Regions from separate parts of the Pseudoalteromonas sp. CnMc7-15 genome, predicted to be linked through region 1. Evidence: predicted binding sites of a transcription regulator. Region 1 holds the regulator's gene; each other region holds the start of a gene.
What was found. Region 1 encodes FliA, which starts transcription of late flagellar genes. Its sites were predicted from a motif close to CTAAAGNTNNNNNNNNNNNNGCCGATA; they were not measured.
Positions count from the first base shown of each region.

Region 2: pomA (flagellar motor protein PomA) is a predicted target of FliA. The motif match lies at 1,581-1,607, and genes of this name have one in related genera.
Region 3: MHM95_RS14340 (DUF5610 domain-containing protein) is a predicted target of FliA. The motif match lies at 3,825-3,851, and genes of this name have one in related genera.
Region 4: MHM95_RS11230 (HAMP domain-containing methyl-accepting chemotaxis protein) is a predicted target of FliA. The motif match lies at 1,577-1,603, and genes of this name have one in related genera.

Region 1 is NZ_JAKRFT010000006.1:102,573-107,883, reverse strand. It holds gene flhF (flagellar biosynthesis protein FlhF) at 1-1,059, shown strand, start outside; gene MHM95_RS15220 (MinD/ParA family protein) at 1,052-1,912, shown strand; gene MHM95_RS15215 (RNA polymerase sigma factor FliA) at 1,928-2,650, shown strand; gene cheY (chemotaxis response regulator CheY) at 2,689-3,072, shown strand; gene MHM95_RS15205 (protein phosphatase CheZ) at 3,090-3,845, shown strand; gene MHM95_RS15200 (chemotaxis protein CheA) at 3,862-5,311, shown strand, end outside.
Region 2 is NZ_JAKRFT010000003.1:3,907-9,217, reverse strand. It holds gene dxs (1-deoxy-D-xylulose-5-phosphate synthase) at 1-233, opposite strand, end outside; gene ispA ((2E,6E)-farnesyl diphosphate synthase) at 302-1,189, opposite strand; gene MHM95_RS07460 (exodeoxyribonuclease VII small subunit) at 1,198-1,437, opposite strand; gene pomA (flagellar motor protein PomA) at 1,701-2,462, shown strand; gene MHM95_RS07450 (flagellar motor protein MotB) at 2,465-3,391, shown strand; gene MHM95_RS07445 (hypothetical protein) at 3,570-4,067, shown strand; partial or broken gene MHM95_RS07440 (DNA topoisomerase III) at 4,120-5,311, shown strand, end outside.
Region 3 is NZ_JAKRFT010000005.1:362,831-368,141, forward strand. It holds gene acnB (bifunctional aconitate hydratase 2/2-methylisocitrate dehydratase) at 1-901, opposite strand, end outside; gene MHM95_RS14335 (OmpA family protein) at 1,159-2,220, opposite strand; gene MHM95_RS14340 (DUF5610 domain-containing protein) at 2,592-3,743, opposite strand; gene trmA (tRNA (uridine(54)-C5)-methyltransferase TrmA) at 3,939-5,036, shown strand; gene MHM95_RS14350 (thiol:disulfide interchange protein DsbA/DsbL) at 5,102-5,311, opposite strand, start outside.
Region 4 is NZ_JAKRFT010000004.1:172,394-177,704, reverse strand. It holds gene MHM95_RS11240 (phosphate ABC transporter substrate-binding protein) at 1-314, opposite strand, end outside; gene MHM95_RS11235 (porin) at 330-1,409, opposite strand; gene MHM95_RS11230 (HAMP domain-containing methyl-accepting chemotaxis protein) at 1,636-3,261, shown strand; gene MHM95_RS11225 (alpha/beta hydrolase) at 3,554-4,447, shown strand; gene MHM95_RS11220 (DUF6680 family protein) at 4,919-5,311, shown strand, end outside.

The DNA.
Region 1 (5,311 bases):
CCAACGCAAGCCCGCGCTGCAGCGCAGTCCATGGGTGATGATTTAGACGGTGACGGTTTTGATGAGCTACACCGCCAGCCCAATGATTCTGTACAGCAAGAGGCCATGGACAGCGAAGAGATCAGTGCCATGCGCGATGAGATGAATGCCATTCGTCAGCTTCTTGAACATCAAGTATCCGGCCTATTACATCAGGACCGAGCGCGCCGCGATCCAACTCGTGCCTGCTTCATCGAGCGCTTGCAGGGCATGGGTATCGACACTGAAGTGGCTGAGCAGTTAGTGCGTTATGTACCAGACGACGTATCGCGCAAGCAAGCATGGAGTGCAGCCTTGGATATGGTGCAAAAGCAGCTACACACCACCAATAATGAGATTTTACGTCATGGCGGCGTATATGCGTTGGTCGGCCCTACTGGCGTAGGCAAAACCACAACGGTTGCAAAACTGGCCGCATTAGGGGCGCAAAAATATGGCGCTGACAAGGTTGCGCTGATCACCACGGATACATACCGTATCGGTGCTTACGAGCAGCTAGCAACTTATGGACGCATCATTGGTTGCCCTGTGAAGCAAGTAAAAGATGCCAATGAATTGGCCGATGTGCTTTATCAATTACGCAATAAACGTCTAGTATTAATTGACACTGCGGGAATGAGCCAGCGCGATTTACGTTTAAGTGAGCAATTAAACACGCTCATGCGTAGTACGCGAGTCGATATTCGTAGCTATTTAGTGCTCAGTGCCACAGCACAACATGAAGTGCTTCAAGAAACCGTAAGGCACTTCCAAAAAGTTGACTTAAGTGGTTGTATTTTCACCAAACTTGATGAAAGTCTAAGTTTAGGCGAGATTATTAGTGTAGCGATTCAAAATCGCTTACCAATAGGGTATCTTACTAACGGTCAACGCGTTCCAGAAGATATTCGCGTTGCTAACTCAGAAAAAATGGTTAGAAAAGCTGAACAATTGTTTATCAAACGCCAAAAAACACAAAAATCAGCGGCACCAGCAGGGCGCCAAACAGTGGCGTCTCAGGCAGTAGGAATGTATGATTAACACAGTGCACGATCAAGCAAGTGGCCTTCGAAAAATGAATCAAAACAATAGCCAAGGCGTAAAAGTAATCGCCGTGACCGGTGGCAAAGGGGGCGTCGGTAAAACCAATGTCTCTTTGAATTTAGCTATTGCCATGGGTCAGCAAGGCAAACGAGTCTTAGTGTTAGATGCTGACCTAGGACTGGCAAACTGTGACGTTATGCTTGGTCTGCGTGTTGAAAAGAACCTTTCTCATGTTCTAAGCGGTGAGTGCGAACTGCGCGATATACTGGTAACTGGGCCTGCGGGCATTCGTATTGCGCCGGCAACATCGGGGTCACAGAGCATGGTTGAACTGAGTGCTGCAGAGCATGCAGGTTTAATCCGTGCGTTTAGCGAGCTCGATAACGACTTTGATGTCCTCATTGTCGACACCGCCGCCGGTATCTCCGATATGGTACTGAGCTTCTCGCGTGCTGCGCAAGACGTTGTGGTGGTGGTCTGCGATGAGCCAACCTCGATTACCGATGCCTATGCGCTGATCAAGGTGCTTAGTCGTGAACATGGCGTATACAAATTCAAAGTCGTTGCCAATATGGTGCGCAGCCAGCGTGAAGGGCAAGACTTATTTGCCAAACTCTCCAAAGTAACCGACCGATTTTTAGATGTGGCGCTCGAATTAGTGGCCACCGTGCCCTATGATGAAAACATGCGTAAATCAACGCGTCGCCAGAAAGCCGTCGTGGAGTTATTCCCTAACTCACCCGCTTCGGTATCGCTGAAAAGTCTCGCTGGCAAGGCACTAAAATGGCCAACCCCTAATCAACCATCGGGGCATTTGGAGTTCTTCATTGAAAAGCTGGTCAATAATTAACTGTTGTTCGGATTTATGAATAAAGTGGCTGGATATCAAGATCAATTACAATTAAACACTCTGGTCGAGCGCCATGCCGCGCTGGTCAAGCGTGTCGCATGTCATTTGCTGGCTCGACTGCCAGCGAGTGTGCAGCTCGATGATCTCATTCAGTCCGGCATGATTGGCCTCATAGAGGCATCAAAGACCTTTGACGCCAGTAAAGGCGCCAGCTTTGAGACGTTTGCTGGTATTCGTATTCGTGGTGCGATGCTTGATGAAGTACGACGGGGAGATTGGGCTCCACGATCGGTACATCGCAATAGCCGCGCTGTAGCTACCGCTGTACATGAATTGGAAACCTCCCTGGGTCGGGAACCAAAGGATGTTGAAGTAGCTGAAAAACTTGATATTTCGCTCGATGAATACCATCATATTTTAAACGATGTTAATTGCTCTAAAGTGCTCGGTATCGAAGACTTAGGTGTCGATGAAGATGTACTCACCCCGAGCAGTGAACAATCTCAAACGGGGCGGCCCTACACCAGCGTTCACAACGAACGCTTTAACCAAGCATTAGTAGCGGCAATTAATTCTCTCCCCGAGCGTGATGCATTGGTATTATCGTTGTACTATAACGATGAAATGAATTTAAAAGAAATTGGGCAAATACTGGACGTAAGTGAGTCCCGTGTGAGTCAGATACATGGTCAGGCAATGATTAAGCTCAAAGCGAAAGTCAATGACTGGGTCAATTAGTAGTAAGAATAAAGGTTCATACCTCACTGGAGGATACTTTGGATAAAAACATGAAAATTCTCGTGGTCGATGACTTTTCCACTATGAGAAGAATCATTAAAAACCTATTGCGTGATTTAGGCTTTACCAACGTGCAAGAAGCGGACGATGGTAGTACCGCGCTGCCCATGTTGCAAAACCAAGAGTTTGACTTTGTGGTTACCGATTGGAACATGCCAGGTATGCAGGGTATCGATTTGCTCCGTGCAATTCGCGCCGACGACAGCTTAAAGCACATTCCAGTACTGATGGTAACTGCAGAGGCGAAGAAGGAACAAATCATTGCCGCTGCCCAAGCTGGCGTGAACGGTTACATCGTTAAGCCCTTTACCGCAGCTACATTAAAAACCAAGCTGGATAAAGTATTTGAGCGCTTAGGTTAACCGAGAAGGAGAGGTTTATGTCAGCTCCCGCTGCACCTCACATTACCCTAGAGCAAGCCAAACAGCTTGTATCGTTTCTTGAGCAAGGTGAGCAGGAGAAAGCCGATCAGCTGATCCTCGATGCTGCCTCCAAGGAACAGTCCGAACTGTTTGCTGAGGTTGGCAAGTTGACGCGGCAACTTCACGAGTCGTTGAAGAATTTCCAACTCGATACGCGCTTGAACGACCTCACGCAAGAAGCCATTCCCGATGCTAAGCAGCGTCTTAATTACGTGATGGAAATGACCGAGCAGGCGGCAAATAAAACCATGGATGCCGTGGAAGCCAGTTTGCCCATCGCTGAGCAGCTATCCACTGAACTACATCAAATTAAACCCATTTGGGATAAATTGATGCGTCGCGATCTCGAATTAGGTGAGTTCAAGCAGTTGTGTCATCAGCTTGATAGCTTTATGAACCGCTCTCAAGGCAGCACAGTGGAGCTGCACGACCTTCTTAACAATGTGCTGATGGCGCAAGACTACCAAGATTTAACAGGGCAAGTAATTCGCCGCGTAATCGAGCTGGTGCGCGAGGTAGAAGACAGCCTTATTAATTTATTAACTGTGTTTGCGGGCAACGAAGGTGAAGAACCGGTGGTTGAACAACAAAAAGCAAAACCAGCTGTGAACGCAGAAGGTCCAGAAGGGCCAATTATAGACACAGAATCACGTGATGACGTGGTCTCAGGCCAAGATGAAGTAGACGACTTGTTGTCTAGTTTAGGCTTCTAAAGAGGAGAGCGGCTGCATGAGCTTTGAAGTAGATGAAGATATTTTACAGGACTTTTTAGTCGAAGCAGGTGAGATATTGGAGCAGCTCTCTGAGCAGTTAGTAGAGCTTGAAAATAACCCTGATGATAAAGACTTGCTCAACGCTATCTTCCGGGGCTTCCACACTGTTAAAGGGGGAGCTGGGTTCCTTGGCATGAATGAGCTGGTGGATGCCTGTCATGGTGCTGAGAATGTGTTTGATATTCTGCGCCAAGGTAAGCGCCAGGTTACTTCTGAACTGATGGACGTGATCCTGCAAGCGCTCGATACAATTAACGACATGTTTGCGCTTATTCAAGCACGAGAGCAGCCGCAACCTGCAGACCCTGAGTTACTTGCCGTATTGCATAAACTGAGCGAACCTGAATCCGAAGATGAGGCACCTATTGCTGTGCCTGAACCTGCCGCAACTCCGAGTGAACCTGTTGTTGAACCCGAACCTGTGCCTGAAAATGTCGCATCAGGGGCCGATGATTTTGGCGATGATATTTTGTTCGATGCGCCAAGTGCTGACAGTGACGAAGGCGAAGCGATTGACGAAATCACCGAAGATGAATTCGAAAGTTTGCTGGATGAATTGCACGGCCAAGGCAAAGGCCCGTCTGTGGGTGAAGGGTCAGCGGATGCTGGGACATCCGGTAATGATGAAGATATTACCGATGATGAGTTCGACTCGCTACTAGACGAATTACATGGAGCAGGCAGCTTTGGTGCCATTAGCGATAATGGCTCCACGCCGAGCGTCGAAGAGCAAGGAGCTGCGCAGCAGAGTGTACCGACTACACCGGGCGAATCAGAGTCGGCCAGTGGTGGTGATGAAGACATTACCGAAGATGAATTTGATGCGCTGCTTGATGAGCTGCACGGCAAAGGCAATGCGCCTAAAGCAAGCTCTGCAGAAGCTTCGCCAGCGCCGGTTGAAAAGCCTGCGGCGCCAGTAAGCCAAAGTAAAGCTAAAGACACACCGCCGGCAACGCCAGCGCCTAGTAAAGCGCCAGCGGCCGCAAAACCAGCGCCGAGTACGGCGAAGGGGAGCACCCCGCCTAGCAGTGGTGATGCCAAAAAACCGGCACCTAAAGCCGCGCCACCGCCACAAGCAGAAACGACAGTGCGCGTCGATACCAAACGACTAGACCAGATCATGAATATGGTGGGTGAGCTGGTATTGGTACGTAATCGTCTTATTACCTTAGCGAATAATAACAACAGTGAAGCTATGGGTAAGGCTATCTCAAATCTTGACGTGGTCACCGCCGACCTACAAGGTGCGGTGATGGCAACTCGGATGCAGCCAATTAAGAAAGTATTTGGCCGCTTCCCACGTGTGGTACGTGACCTTGCCCGCAGCTTACAAAAAGATATTTCCTTGGTCCTTGAAGGGGAAGAGACTGATTTAGATAAAAACCTTGTCGAAGCCCTAGCTGACC
Region 2 (5,311 bases), on a different contig from region 1:
ACATCCCAAATCAGGCGATCAAACGGGGTGTTATACACATAGTGCAGCGCAACAGTCAGTTCAACCGTGCCGAGCCCGGAGGCAAAGTGACCGCTACTTTGCGATACGGAGTTTAGTAAGTAGTCCCGCAGTTCGTGGCTAAACGCGCCTAACCGCTCTTGCGGTAGCTCGCGAAGTTGTTCAGGCTTGCTGACCTGTTGTAATAAGGGATACTTGCTACTATCCAAATTCATGCGTCGTTTTATCCTTTACTGCGATGGCTGAAGTATATCAAACCAGCCCTTCGCATCAGTAGTCATTTTTAATGATCTCTGGCGATGATATAGCCTGCGAGTTGCTCGAGAACACGGGTGTCATATGGGAGCGGGCACACCGCATCAATAGCTTGTTGATACAAATGCTGCATCTTATCTTTGGCACCATCAAGGCCCATAAGCGCAGGATAAGTAGATTTATTTGCAGCCACATCAGAGCCTTGCGGCTTTCCTAGCGTGGCGGTATCTCCTTCAACATCCAAAATATCATCTTGCACTTGAAAAGCCAGGCCGATGGCACGGCCGTAATCGTCTAATGCAGCACGTGTGCTGTTTTCTACGTTCGGGGAGCACAAATAGCCCAGCTTAATGGCGCAGCTTAGTAATGCCCCGGTTTTCAGACGATGAATATGCTCAAGTTCACTTAAGGAAATCGCTTTATCGGTGGCCGCGATATCGAGCGCTTGGCCGCCTACCATACCCAATAGCCCTGAAGCTTGGCTTAAACTTCGTATCAGTGCTAACTGTTGGCTAGCGCCGATATCAAAGTCAGTGCTACTGAGCAGCTCAAAGGCAATGGTTTGCAAGGTGTCGCCAGCTAAAATAGCGTGGGCCTCGTCAAATGCGATATGGCAGGTGGGTCGACCGCGCCGTAATTCATCATCGTCCATGGCCGGTAAATCATCATGCACCAGAGAGTAACTATGAATACACTCAATGGCTGCAGCGGCTTTGTGAAGATCGTCTTGATGTGCTGCAAGCATATTACCTACAGCATAGACTAAAAATGGTCGCAAGCGCTTGCCACCATTTTCAATACAGTACTGCGTTGCCGCCAATAACTGAGGCTGTGTTTGTTGCTGTGTTTGAAAATAACGCTGTAGGGTGTGTAGCACATCCTGTTGTGCCTGTGCTAAGGCATGTTTTAAATTCACAGGGGCGACTACTCTTGATCATCCATTGGGGTGAGCTCAGCATTTAGGTCGTTGCTCATTAACATGCTTACTTTCTGCTGGGCGTTATCAAGCTTTTGAGCCGATGCATTTGCCAGACCAATACCGCGTTCAAATTGCTTTAAAGATTGCTCTAAAGACAATTCTCCTTGCTCCATATCAGTTACAATTTGCCCTAATTCATTAATGGCTTCTTCAAAGCTTAGGTTTTCTGGTTTTTTTTGGGCCATGGCCTTGTCACTCACTACACCTAATAAGAGCGCCAATTTTAGGGGGAATCGTGGACTAGGTCAAAGATGGATGCGATTTTCACGGCAAAGCTGTGTAGGCATGCTAGTTTTAATATTGTCGCTTCGCGATTTTAAAAAAATGATTCAAGTAATTCAGCAAGTTGCCGATATCTCAAGAGTAATTATAATAACGTCTGATATTCCCTGGCCATATATAGGGCTTTAGTGGGAAGGCGCTGAATAGAAAAGTGGGTGGAGGACATGTGGATTTAGCAACCATAATAGGTATTCTCGGCGCGATTGGTTTCGTTGTCATGTCTATGGTGCTTGGTGGTGATGTGGGCATGTTCTATAACACTCCTTCGGTGCTAATTGTATTTGGTGGTTCTCTTTTTATCGTGCTTGCTAACTACACCATGGGGCAATTTTTCACCATAGGGAAAGTAGCCGGCAAGGCCTTCATGTTTAAGATTGAATCACCTGATGAGCTTATTGAGAAGGCTGTAGAGCTGGCAGACTCTGCTCGTAAAGGGGGCTTTTTAGCGCTAGAAGAGGCAGAGATTAACAACAAGTTTATGCGCAAAGGCATTGATATGTTGGTTGATGGCCATGACGCCGATGTAGTTCGTGCTACTTTGCAAAAAGATATTTTGTTAACCACCGCTCGCCATGAGCAAGGCGCAGGACTGTTTAAGGCCTTGGGTGATATAGCCCCGGCAATGGGTATGATCGGGACCTTGATCGGGTTGGTGGCGATGCTCTCTAACATGGATGACCCCAAAGCGATTGGCCCCGCGATGGCGGTGGCGCTACTAACCACATTGTACGGTGCGTTTCTCGCCAATGTGATAGCTATTCCTATCCAATCCAAGTTAGAACTGCGCAAAGACGAAGAAGAGCTCAATCAACGGCTGATCCTAGACGCTATCCTAGGTATTCAAGACGGACAAAATCCCAAAGTTATCGAAGGCATTCTGAAAAATTATCTGGCAGAGTCTAAGCGCCAAGTTGATACCGAGGAGTAAGTATGTCGGATGAAAAACCCTGCAAATGCCCCCCTCCCGGATTACCGGCTTGGATGGGCACGTTCGCAGACTTGATGTCGCTACTGATGTGTTTCTTCGTATTGCTATTGGCGTTCTCCGAGATGGATGTGCTCAAGTTTAAGCAAATTGCTGGTTCCATGAAGTTTGCTTTTGGTGTGCAAAATAAACTGGAAGTAAAAGACATACCTAAAGGAACCAGTGTCATCGCTATGGAATTTAAACCGGGGCGCCCAGATCCTACGCCCATTGAGACAATTCAACAGCAAACTGTTGAAATGACACAGCAAATGCTGGAGTTCCAAGCTGGGGAAGAAGACTCCGCAGGCGGTCGTAAAGAGCAGCGTGGCGACCAACGCGGTGGGGAGTCTGCCAGTACCGCCGATGAGCAGTCGCAACAGCAAGCCATCGCCGCAGCAGACCAAGAGCGCACCAATGAGCTGGTGAAGAAAATTGCACAACAGCTAGAACAGCAAATTATTGACGGCGCCATAGAACTGGAATCTTTAGGGCAGCAAATAATTATTCGCATTCGTGAAAACGGCTCTTTTCCCTCCGGCAGTGCTTTCTTACAGCCAAAATTTAAGCCTATTATTCAAGATATTGCTGAATTACTAAAAGATGTACCCGGGGAAATCACTGTCTCGGGGCACACCGATGACTTCCAAGTCTCCAATGAGCTCTATACCAACAACTGGGACCTGAGTGCGATGCGCGCAGTCGCGGTTGCCAGTGAAATGCAAAAGGTTGATGACTTTGATAAAAGTAGAATGGTCGTGGTGGGGCGCGCAGATACACGGCCGTTAGTCCCCAATGAAACTGATGAAGATCGTAAGCGTAATCGCCGCGTCGAAATTTCAATTATGCAGGGTAAAGCCAAAGAATCTGACCCCATTGAAGTTGTGCAGTAACTATTGGCTTTGTGCCAAAAATACGGTAATTTAGCAACTGAATTAAAGCTGAATAGACAGGGAGCACAGGATGTTGGATTTGCATAAGTTTGCCAGTATACCCGGAAATGGTAGCGGCACTGATGATAAAAGCGGAGACGATAACAAAGATACCGAACAGTCGTTAGGCTAAGTACTTATGCCTAGTTGGCTAGAGGAAACGTTAATCTTTCTAAACAATAGTTGGGCAGCATTTTTGCTGCCCGCTATTGTTTTCTATGTCCTTACTCGTGAGTACAAGGCCTTGCGGTTTGTCCTTCTAACCGCCGCTTTCTTTCTCTACGGAACACTGATACACGATTTTTTGCTCGATTGGGATAAAGACATGATCTGGCGTTATGTCATATGGGCAAGCAACGATATTACCTGGATGGCGATTATTGCCTACTGGGGCATTCGTGGCAAAGTGCATATGTGGCAAAGTATTGCTGGTCAGCTTATTGTCGTTGCCGCGCCTTTTTTACAGCTTTGGCGTGTCGCTGATCGCCATTTATGGGATCTAACATTTAATAGCTCGTACCTTTACAAAACCCTAATACCAATCATAAACAGCGTCACTTTAATATTGTGCTATTTACCGATACTGTTTTGGTTGCAGGCAAGAAGAAACAAAACAGCCGCGCGCACTCTTTCCTAGCTCGTAATTATACTCTACACTGTAATAACTGTATAAATAGCCAGTTGTTGTCATGAAGCTTTATATTGCCGAAAAACCCTCTCTTGGCCGTGCCATAGCCGCAGCCTTGCCCAAACCTCAGCAAAAAAAAGAAGGCTATATAGAGGTCGGCAATGGCGATTGTGTCACCTGGTGTATCGGTCACTTGCTTGAGCAGGCTGAGCCCGATGACTACGACCCCGCTTTTAAAAAGTGGCAATTAGCGCACTTGCCTATTGTTCCGAAGCAGTGGCAGCTAAAAGCGAAAAGCAAAACTCGTAAACAACTCACTTTAGTTAAGAAGCTGATAAAACAAGCTCACACCTTAGTGCATGCCGGCGACCCCGATAGAGAAGGGCAGTTGCTGGTTGATGAAGTGATTAATCAGGTATCTTTGCCGCAACATAAAAAGCAAGCGGTTGAGCGTTTACTGATCAGTGATTTGAACTTGCCTGCAGTGAAAAAAGCCCTGAACCAGCTGCAGCCCAATACCCGGTTTGTGCCTTTGAGTGTTTCAGCACTCGCCCGCTCGCGCGCCGACTGGTTGTTTGGCATGAACCTAACACGAGCTTATACCTTGGCGGGACAAAAAAGCGGTTATCGAGGGGTGCTCTCAGTGGGAAGGGTACAAACCCCGGTGCTGGGTCTGGTGGTCGCCAGAGATAAAGAAATTGCCGAGTTCGTTAGTAAGCCGTTTTATGAAGTGCACGCGCAAGTGACTACAGCACAAGGCGAGTCATTTTGGCTGAAGTGGCAACCAAGCGAAGCGTGTCGGGCCTATCAAGATGAACAGGGCCGAGTATTGCTGCGTAAGCTTGCAGAAAATGTAGTCGGCCGGATTGTCGGCCAACCGGCAAGTGTGACCGACTTAAGCAAAGAGCAAAAGCAAGAGCAAGCTCCTCTGCCTTATAACCTATCGACACTGCAAATAGATGCAGCGAAGCGCTTTTCTCTCTCCGCGAAGGCGGTATTAGATTGTTGTCAAAGCTTGTATGAGAAGCATAAATTAATTACTTACCCGCGCTCAGATAACCGCTATTTGCCTAAGGAGCATTTTGCTGACGCCAGCAATATTATTAACGAAGTGCTTAATAATGGCGTTTTCACCGCACAGCAGCTCACAGCTGTAGATAGCAATAAAAAGAGCCGTTGCTTTAACGATAGCAAAGTGGCCGCGCACCATGCCATCGTACCTACAGCCAAGCACACCGCAGCGCAGTTGAATG
Region 3 (5,311 bases), on a different contig from region 1:
TGTCATCAACATTTAACTCGATTGGTAGTGCGCCCGAATCTTCCATGGTGTTGAAGAAAATAGGAGCAATTTTACCGCCAAGACAAACACCACCAACACGCTTATTCGGTACGTGAGGAATGTCTTCACCCATAAACCAAAGTACTGAATTAGTCGCTGATTTACGTGAAGAACCAGTACCGACAACATCACCTACATAGGCAAGTGGTAAGCCTTTTGTTTTTAGCTCTTCTAGCTGTGAAATAGGACCTACTTCACCGTTTTTATCAGGGTTAATGCCATCACGCTCATTTTTCAGCATTGCCAAAGCATGCAGTGGAATATCAGGACGTGACCACGCATCAGGGGCTGGAGAAAGGTCATCGGTGTTAGTCTCACCGGTTACCTTGAACACGGTAACAGAGATTTTCTCTGGTACTGCTGGCTTTTTCTCAAACCACTCAGCATTTGCCCATGATTCGATAACTTGCTGCGCGTACTTATTACCTGCTTTAGCTTTTTCTTCCACGTCATAAAACGCGTCGAACATAAGTAAAGTGTGTGACAAGCCCTTTACGGCAATCGGTGCTAAAGCGTCGTCATCAAGAAGGTCTACCATTGGCGCAATATTGTAACCGCCAAGCATAGTACCTAGTAGCTCTGCTGCTTTTTCTTTATCAATAAGTGGCGTTTGCGTTTCGCCTTTAGCAACTGCAGCAAGGAAACCTGCTTTTACGTAAGCCGCGTCATCCACACCAGGTGGTACACGGTTTACAAGTAAGTCTAAAATGAATTCTTCTTCACCGGCTGGTGGGTTCTTAATAAGTTCGATTAAGTCAGCTGTTTGCTGAGCATCTAGTGGTGCAGGCACAATACCTTGGGCTGCACGCTCTTCAACATGTTTACGATATTCTTGAAGCACAATTTTGCCCTCTTGGTGACGTGAAAACAGCGCGTATCGCCAAAGCGCTTACGTACTATTTATAAAATTTTGACACGAATACAATTATAAAGGCTTTAAAGATAGAAGAAAATTGCTGCCATTGCCCAGTAAGGAAATAGTCACTATAAATTTGATGAATATCAATTAAGAGAAGATATAAAGTGGTGAATATTGAGTAATAATTATTTGCAACAAAAAAGCCCAGCATCGCGCTGGGCTTTTTCATCAGTTGATACTTAGTTGCGATTTACTTTTACGCGTTCAGTTACAGAGATATGTGCTTCAACGCGACGGTTTTGCGCATGTGCTTGTGCAGTGTTTGCATCGTTTAACAAGCGCTCTTCACCGAAGCCCACCGTATTGATGCGCGACTCGGCAATGCCGTCGTCGATAAGCTGGTTCGCTACGTGATCGGCACGCTTTTTAGAGAGCGTTTTGTTATAAGCGGCATCACCCACTGCAGAGGCGTGACCTTCCAATAGCACAGTGGTTTTTGGGTACTCTTTCATAAAGTCAGCCACTTCTTGAATATCATCAAAGTAACGCTGGTTTACGTCTGAGTTATCATGCGGGAAGCGCACTAACAAGCTCACTTTATCGCCTTTTTCCATGTAACGAGTACAGCCGTTCTCATCCACCGCATCGGTCATAGGTGTATTTGCGCAATTATCTCGCGCGTCAATAACACCGTCTTTATCGCTGTCTTTCGGCTCTTCTTTCACTACTGGAGCAACAACAGGCTCTGGCGCCGGCTCTACTTTTTTCGGCTGCGGCTTATCACCAAAGTGATAGCTAAGACCGAGTTTAAGGCCGAAGTCTGAGTGATTTTGGTTCAAGCCTTCGTAGTAATTTGCTTCACCATATGCAGCCCAGTTATAAGTTAGGTGATGGCGAAAACCCACACCTAGATTTGCCGCATTGAAGTCGTTATAAACATCAAACTTCTTAGCACCCAACACACCATAAACGGTATCGTTAAAGTGGTATAGTACGTCCGCACCATAACGCTCGCCGGTTTTATGATTGTCAGTATTTTCAATATCAAGCTCGAGTGCAGCGAACTCTAGGCGTGCAGTCCAATATTCGTTAAAGCGATAACCCACTTCAACACCTGAGCCAAAAGATTCGCCAATTTCAGTGCCTACAGGCGCACCATCGATGCGATCCCAATCGGCCCAGAAATAATCCCCAAAAACACCAATATGGAGGCCTTCTTGCGGGTTTGTTTGTTCGTCAGCCATAACGCCTTGAGTTGCGAAAGCCAGTACAATAGCTGCAGAGAGTGATTTGATTTTCATTGTATCCATCCCATGTTAACGATTATCGAGCACGCGCTTAGCATTTGTGCGTCACACACCAGATTGAAAAAGCGGCTAATACTGCTTCATAAATCTGAGCTCGTTCGATTGTTATTGACTTTATTAGCTGGCATTTCTTGCTCTTATCGTAGCCACATTAATCAATGTGCTCTACGTCGTGGTCCAAGCCAACAGTTCATTTCCACACCCAAAGTGTAGACCGCAGTGAAGCAAAAACAAAAGCTTAGCCCCACTTTGTACTTTAAATTTAAACACAGGTTTGCTGAATAGCTGCTGAGCATCATATTAAAGTACTATGAACTGAATGTAACCAAGGCATTAAAAAAGCACCAAATGGTGCTTTTTGTTTATTACTCGCTGTCATCGCTGGGGGTCGATGGTGAGTCTTTTAACAGCTGCTCCAGCTGCGAGAACATCGCTTTGCTGTAGTCAATAAACTCTTGCACTTTCTCTTGCTCTTTATCTTGATTGAGCCAAAGCATCAACCCCGATAGCTCATTTTGCAGCCCTAAGTCACCGGCCTGCTTGTATGCCTCTTTCAGCGACTCATTGAAAGGTTGCAGCTCTTTGGCAACTTCTTTACCTGGTGCCGTGCGCTCATACTCTCTTATTGCAGCACGAGTTTTAGTTTGTGTCAGATCCATAGAGAAGGCGACTAGCTCTGGATTATCTAGCTGCAACTCACTGGCTTTATTGAACGCATCATCATATTGGCCGCTAAAGAAGTCTTCACTTACGCCTTGTAGTTGTGCCATGAAATCATTTACAGCTTGCTGCTCATCTTCATTTAATTCGCCATTAACCGATAACGTGAAGTTTAATTCCTGCTTCTCAAACTGTTCAGATGCATAGCCAGCCCCTTGCTTTTCGCCGGGGGCAAATAAACTGGCTGCCGCACCAGCTTGGTAGTTTTGCGCTAAACTAACGACCACTTCATCGCCTTCAGCGGTAGTAAAACGATACTCGGCATTATTTTGTAGCTGCATATACTGGGCTTGGCTTACCGCTACGCCATTACCAATACTTTGCTCGCCAAAAAGCGATTGCTCAAACTCATTGAGTCCTTCCTCAATGCCTTTTTGTGACTGCTCAATGCCGGTTTTAATTTCGTCGTTGAGTAGCCCAGCATCTTCAAGCTCACCGTAGGCATCATCAATACCGGTTTGCACGCCTTCGCGCGCTTGCGCCAGCATTTCTTGTAACTTGTCGTCATTGGCGCCATCGGCTTTCGCTTTTTTCACCGCACCAGTGACAAACTGCAGCACATTTTTCACTACCTCTTCGAAGTCAAATAACGGCTTGCTTTGCTGTTTTGGTTGTTCGAGACCTAACGCTTGCGCCAATTTGTCATTCAATACCTTGGCACCCACTTGGCCATAACCCGATGAGTAACTATCAAACCTCGGAGAGTTAATCGCGGGCTGTGCCGGCGCATCACCTTTATTTTTTAAACCAGAACGATTGCTTTGGTTAAAGATATGATTTAAATCGCTAATTTTCATGAGCTAAGGCCCTCCTCTGCAGTGGTTGCCAAGCCTTGGCAGCACACATTCATGAGTCAATTAATATACTACTATTGCTGTTATCGGCAGCACGCACAGAAACTGTAGAAATTTTGTGCACTTTATAATGGCCGATACTGGACAAACCGTGGCAACTGCCTACAATAGCGGCGCACTTAATAACGAGAGGTTTGCATGCCAGTAATTGATATCGATACCAGCACCTATGACGCGCAGCTAACAGAAAAACAACAACGAATCACGACACAGTTTTCGCGCTTTGGTGTGCAACAGCTTGAAGTGTTTGCTTCGCCGCCGAAGCATTACCGTCAACGTGCTGAGTTTAGAGTATGGCATGATCAGGACGAGCTCTACCACATTATGTTTGACCCCGTGAGCAAAGAGAAGATCCGCGTTGATCAGTTTGACCCGGGTGCGCCGTTAATCAATGACCTTATGAGCGCGCTTATCAACGAGCTCAAAGATGATGAGTTGATGCGCCGTAAACTGTTTCAAATCGATTACCTCACGACGCTAAGCGGTGAGGCGTTGGTGAGCTTGCTTTACCACAAGCCACTCAACGAGCAATGGCTAGCTGGTGCCAAGGAATTACAAGCAAGATTACAACAACGCTTTAATGTTGAACTCATTGGCCGTGCTCGCAAACAAAAAGAAGTGTTAGGAAATGACTATGTTATCGAGCGCTTGCAGGTAAATGGCCAGCAGTACGTTTATCAGCAAGTAGAAAACAGCTTTACCCAACCCAATGCCAAGGTGAACGAGCTAATGCTGGGCTGGGCTCAAGATGTGTGCGCCCCTTTGAATAATGATTTGCTCGAGCTTTATTGCGGTAATGGTAACTTCTCAGTCGCCTTAGCAGGGTCTTTCAATCGCGTATTGGCCACAGAAATTTCGAAGTCATCGGTTAAATCGGCACAATACAATATCGCAGCTAATAAGGTGACTAACCTTGATATTATTCGTATGAGTAGCGAGGAGTTTACCCAAGCTATGCGTCAAGAACGTAGCTTTAGCCGCTTAAAAGACATCGACTTACAAGAGTATAACTGCCAGACCATCTTGGTTGATCCACCGCGTGCTGGCATGGATGAGCTAACCTGTAAGTTGGTGAGTGAGTATGACAATATTGTCTACATCTCCTGTAACCCAGACACATTAGAGCGCGACTTAGATAGGCTAGCAAGTACTCATAAGGTAACGCGATTCGCGATTTTTGATCAGTTCCCTTACACCCATCATATTGAATCCGGTGTATTTCTCACTCGCAAGTAGCTGACATTATTTGCAGAATAAAAAAACCGCATCATTAAATGCGGTTTTTTTGTGTCTTTCTTAACTTATTTTTTCGCAAGAAAGTTAATCAGTGCGGCAATATCTTCTGGGTCGGTAACGCCTGACTCACGACCTAGTAGTAGGCGATATTTACCATTAACAATAAAGGTAGGAACACCGCGTAGGGCCCCTTTTTCTTTAAAGTATTCTTGATCGCGCTGCATCTTCGAGGCTTTGGTGCGAATAGCAAAGCCTTTGAATAGCTTGTCAAACTT
Region 4 (5,311 bases), on a different contig from region 1:
ACTTCAGCATCGTTATCCACCTCTTTAGGCGGTGTGCCCTTTCCTGTAAACACGAGCTTTGACCAATAAGCCTTGAGTTGTCCTGAGGACTTATTCAGTGCTTTTTGGTTAAATTCATCGGCGGTGGCTCCGCTGGCTTGGCTAATGGGAATTGCTTTATTGCCATTGGAGAACGATTTCTCTTTGCCAATAAAGATACGCTCCACCGTGTCTTTATTGATATCACTGCCATTACTGGGGTGAACGATAACGGCCACATCAGCCAGAGCGACTGATGAGCTCAATAGCGTGAACAAAAATGCGATCTTATACATAATTGTGCTCCTCATTTAGAATACCGCGTCAACACCGATGGTGATCGACTCACTGTCACCCGCAACCGCTAAGTCAAAAGAATCATCTTCAACTTTATCGAATTGCACTTTAAATGCAGCGGACGGGTGGAAGTCCCACCTTACACCCACCGATGTGGTGTTGTGCTGCTCGGTATCGCCATCGCCTTCTTGATCAAATTCAGAGTAACTCACATAGGGTGTGATGCCATCAAAGCGATAGCCCGCGCTGACCATGTAGGTATCGAGGTTGCCATCGAGATCGAGGCGGTTAAGCTCTGTTAATACAAAGGCGTCGCCAAAGTCGAGGTTCAAGGCGAGACCATAGAACTTACCGTCGCGTTCGGTATCCCCATCTTCCCAAACAACGATATTGCCACTGCGATAACGCTCATTGGTATAACGCATGTGTGTAGCCCGTATTTCAAACCAGTCGTTACTCGCTTGAATTACGCCGCCAATGATATCTTTCCATATTTCTCTGGTTGGCTCTTGGAAGAAAAATTCGCTGAGCAGCTTGTTGCTCTCATCGTCTTCACGGCCGCCATAAATATTACCGCTGATGGACCAGTCGCCAACATAGCCGTTGTATAGCAAGTTAAGGCCGTTGTAATTGAATATTTGCCAAGTGTAATTGTCGGCGGGGGGGCGCATCCAAACATAGGCATAGCCAACATCATAGAAATCCGAGTAGTAGAATAGCGGTAGGCGTTTCTTACCTCCTTGCAAAGTCCAATTCTCATTGAGCTCATAAGACAAGTAGGCCCACTCGAACTCAGCGTCAAAATCATTAGCACCGCGAGCCACTATTTGCCCTGTTGCGCTAAGACCATCCATCAAGTCGGCGCTCACTTGAAGGCCGAATAGCGACTCGGGTTCGAAAGATATTTCATCGGTGTAAGCACTAACAATGGGGTAGTCGGCTAAGAAAGTCGGCTCTACACCATATTGTGGAACACCATCACCACTGAGCACTTTACCAGCATTTATGCTGACAAAGCCCGATACGTTGACATCCGCAAAACTTTGCGAGCTGAACGACAACGCCACTGCAATTAACGATAGTTTGAGTTTCATACCTGTTTCCTAAGTTGTGTGCTTAGTGCTCCTTGAGTATAGACAAATATAAGGTTTGTAAATTTTTTGTTGTATATTCAGCAGGCAACCACCGCCGTGGCGTTTTTTGCATGAACCAATAAAAATGAGAGAAAAAGCAAAAAAAGTTAGAATTTTCTTAAATTTGGTTAACACTTAGAGGTAGCTGGCCGATACCTAATAAGCATTACTTTCTGAGGTGTACACTATGAATACGGGTTTCTCGTTCGCAAACCTAAGCATTACTAAAAAAATCCACGCGATTACTTGCGTTGCGGTGGTGGCTTTTGTGGTGATTGTGTTAGTCAACTATTCCGCCATGAGCTCAAATCAGCAGTCACTCAACGAGCTTGAGACTTCCACCTACAACTTGCTCAACATCACCGCAGAAAATGCCACTGCGCTGAACAGCGTTGATGAGCTTTATACCCAGGCAGTTACCTTTGGTGATGCAGAGTTGCTGGATAAAGCCGAAGAAGTCTATCAAACCATCACGGATAATTTAGAAAAGCTAAATAACATCCAAAGCGGTTTTATGCCTGCGAACACCACTAAGCGGCTACAAGATTATAAAAACATAGCCGCTAGCATCGCCAAGGGGATGATCGATGGCACGGCGGACTTTAGTAAAATTCAACAAAACGCAAAGCAGAAAACCGACATTTTCAATTCCCTCACGACTGACTTTAACAACGCCGAAGAGCGTGCCAATGCGCGCTTTTTACAGCTGATAAACGAAACTGAAAGCCGCTCAGGCACGGCAATGACAACCATGTTAATTGTCGCTGTGGTCTCTGTGATTTTTGTGGTGCTACTTGCGGTGGTGATCGCCCGAGGTATAGGTAACTCGGCAAAAGATGCCGCGCAAAATTTGCATTTGTTGGCACAGGGGCAGGGGTCGTTGTCGACCACGCTCAATGTGCGTTCTCATGATGAAATTGGCCAAGTCTCCATCAATTTTAATGAGTTTATAGCTCTGCTAAAAAAAGCGGTGGTTGAAGTGATGAATGTGGTTGAACCGCTGATGGAGAATTCTACACGCTTGGTGCAAGGCATGGAAAAAGCAGAGTCTGCGACCAACCAGCAAACCAGTGATGCAGAAATTGTCCGCCAGTCGATGGAAGAGATGCGCCAGAGTGTGGGCGATATTTCTCATTCTGCTTCGCAAGCATCCGACGCAGCGCAACTTGCCGAGCAAGAGGTGGCACAGAGCAAAGACCAAATCCGCGTATCCGTGAGTGAATCACAAACCTTGAGTGAGGAAATCAATCGCGCCGCAGGCACTATTAACAAGTTGGCGGATGATACTCAAAACGTGACCCAGATTCTCAATGTGATTACCTCAATTGCAGAGCAAACTAACTTATTGGCATTGAACGCAGCAATCGAGGCCGCTCGTGCTGGCGAGCAAGGTCGAGGCTTTGCGGTGGTCGCCGATGAGGTTCGAGAGCTGGCCTCACGTACCGCCAAATCCACCAATGAAATTCGCGAATTGCTTACCGTGTTAACTGAAGCAGCCAATGATGCCGTTAAAGCAATGACCTCAGCACGGGATATGGCCAGTAATAATGCTCAAGCCGCCGAGCAAACAGGGCAATCGATTGAGCAAATCTCCGAACAGATTTTATCTATTAACACCATGAATGGGCAAATTGCCGCCGCCACCGAGGAGCAGACCTCAGTGGCCACTATGGTCGTTGATAATGTCACCTCAATGCACCGCTCCTTTGAAGATACGATGCAAGCGCTCAGTGAAGTGCGCGATGTCGCTAAAAACCTACACTATCTATCTGACAACCTGTTGGACGCCACTGCCAAATTTAAAGTGGAATAAGTGAATAAAGAGTGAGTAAGGGCGCTACTAAATGGCGCCCTTTTTTAGGCCTTTACTGAGGTGTCGTCGCGCATTTCTAGTCTCACAGCGAAAAGAAACACTCAAAACGGGTGAACTTTCCAGCATTGAGTAATCCATGAGGGTAGTCAATAAATGGTTAAAACATCCAATTAGCGATCATTTAGACTAATCCATCTGGGAACAGAGTTTTTAACCATCTGAAATTAAATCACTTTTATTTGGCACCAAGTTTGCTCTGTAAAGATTGATTCAATTCCATTAAGGATAAAAAGTGAAAAACGTTGGATATCTTGTAGTTTTACTCATTTTTGCGTCAGGTTGTGCAACAAACAGCAGAAATCTAAGCCATGCTCTTGGCGAAGAAAGCGCGCACTCGCGTGACCTTATCACTGTTGAAGAGATCGTGTTTGACAGCGAAGGGGTGCCACTATCAGGGAGCATATTTATTCCTAAAAACCCACAAGCAGCGGTCGTTCTAGTACACGGCTCAGACCCTGTTCCACGTATGTCAAAGCTAGCTGAGTCATTGGCCAAGCATAACTTGTTGGTTTTGACCTATGACAAGCGTGGGGTGGGTGAGTCTGGTGGGGTTTACGTTGGGCCTCAAGTTGGAACTAATAATATCAGTGTTGATAATTTAACGTTGCTTGCCAAAGATGCCAGTGCTGCGGTAGATGTGGTTCGTGAATATGACAATAGTTTATCCATTGGCCTGCTAGGTGCCAGCCAAGCTGGCTGGATTATTCCAATTGCCGCACTCAATAATCAATCGGTAGAGTTTATGGTTCTCTTTAGTAGCCCAACTATCACGACTTTGGAGCAACTGAGGTTCCAGTTCTACACAAATGGAAGAGAAGATTTTTGGCAAACACAGAGCTATGAAGATGCCCGTGAACATACCCTAAACGACCCTGATAAATATGAGTTTAACGCAACGGATCCGAAAGTTTATCTAGACTCTCTATCAATACCAGGGCTTTGGCTCTTTGGAGAGCAAGATATACAGGTCCCAGTCAAAATGTGTGTGGAGCAATTGAATGAACTAAAAGCTCAAGGCAAGCCTTTTGACTATGTCTTATTTCCATCGCTTGGGCACAATACGAACAAAGCAGAGCCTCTCGCTATTGCAATACATTGGATAGAGCAAAAATATGCCTCCAATTAACCCGCTATTTGTGTTTCGGCGAAGTTGGAAAAACCCAAAGCTCATGGCTAATTAACGGCTCAAATGCGACAGCAAGTTGCAGCGCGGCGCAGAGCATTACTAATCTCTAATGGCGCTTGGCCGACTTTTGGGGCCCACGAAATGAATGGTCGCTTTTGACAGCAGCCAAAAGTCATTGAACTTTACATTGACCGAGCGAAAAGCAGATATTCACTTGCTAGCGAGTCTTGGAGTGCCTTTTAAATGCTGGTAAGGGCATTTCCTCAGTCAAAAGAACCCTCCCAAAACTTGTTATCGACTCCTACTGTGTCGCAGTCAATAACGCATTGCATTCCTTTTGCTCTGCGACACTATTTACTTTACTGTGTGATTTACGATAATTTTTTCAGTAATACTCGCGTGTCTAAAGGCGCTTGGTCTTTTACCTTGCAAGGTCTCGCTAATAAGTTGTTATACACCAAAGGAAAATCTATGACATCGGAAGCTATTTTTGTAACAATCTTTGCATCACTTCTTTCAGGCTTATTCGGCGTACTTATTTCTTTTAAGTTCTATGAGCGTCTTGAGAAAAGAAAACTTCGAATTGAGACTGCAAAGAAGCTAATTGGAGGAAGGTTTAATCTTGCCTCTAATGAGTTCAACATTGCTATGAATGAAATATTTGTTGTCTATGCTGATTGCCCTGAGGTGATGACAGCAATGACGAACTTTTGGGAAATTCTCCAAGTTCCACGTGGCCAACGCTCTGATAAAGTTGTTGATGATAAGCTACTTACTCTTTTGAAAACGGTATGCAAAAGTTCTGGCATTACTCATTCGAAAGATATCAATGATGACTTCTTCTTAAGAACTTTTAACGGTAAC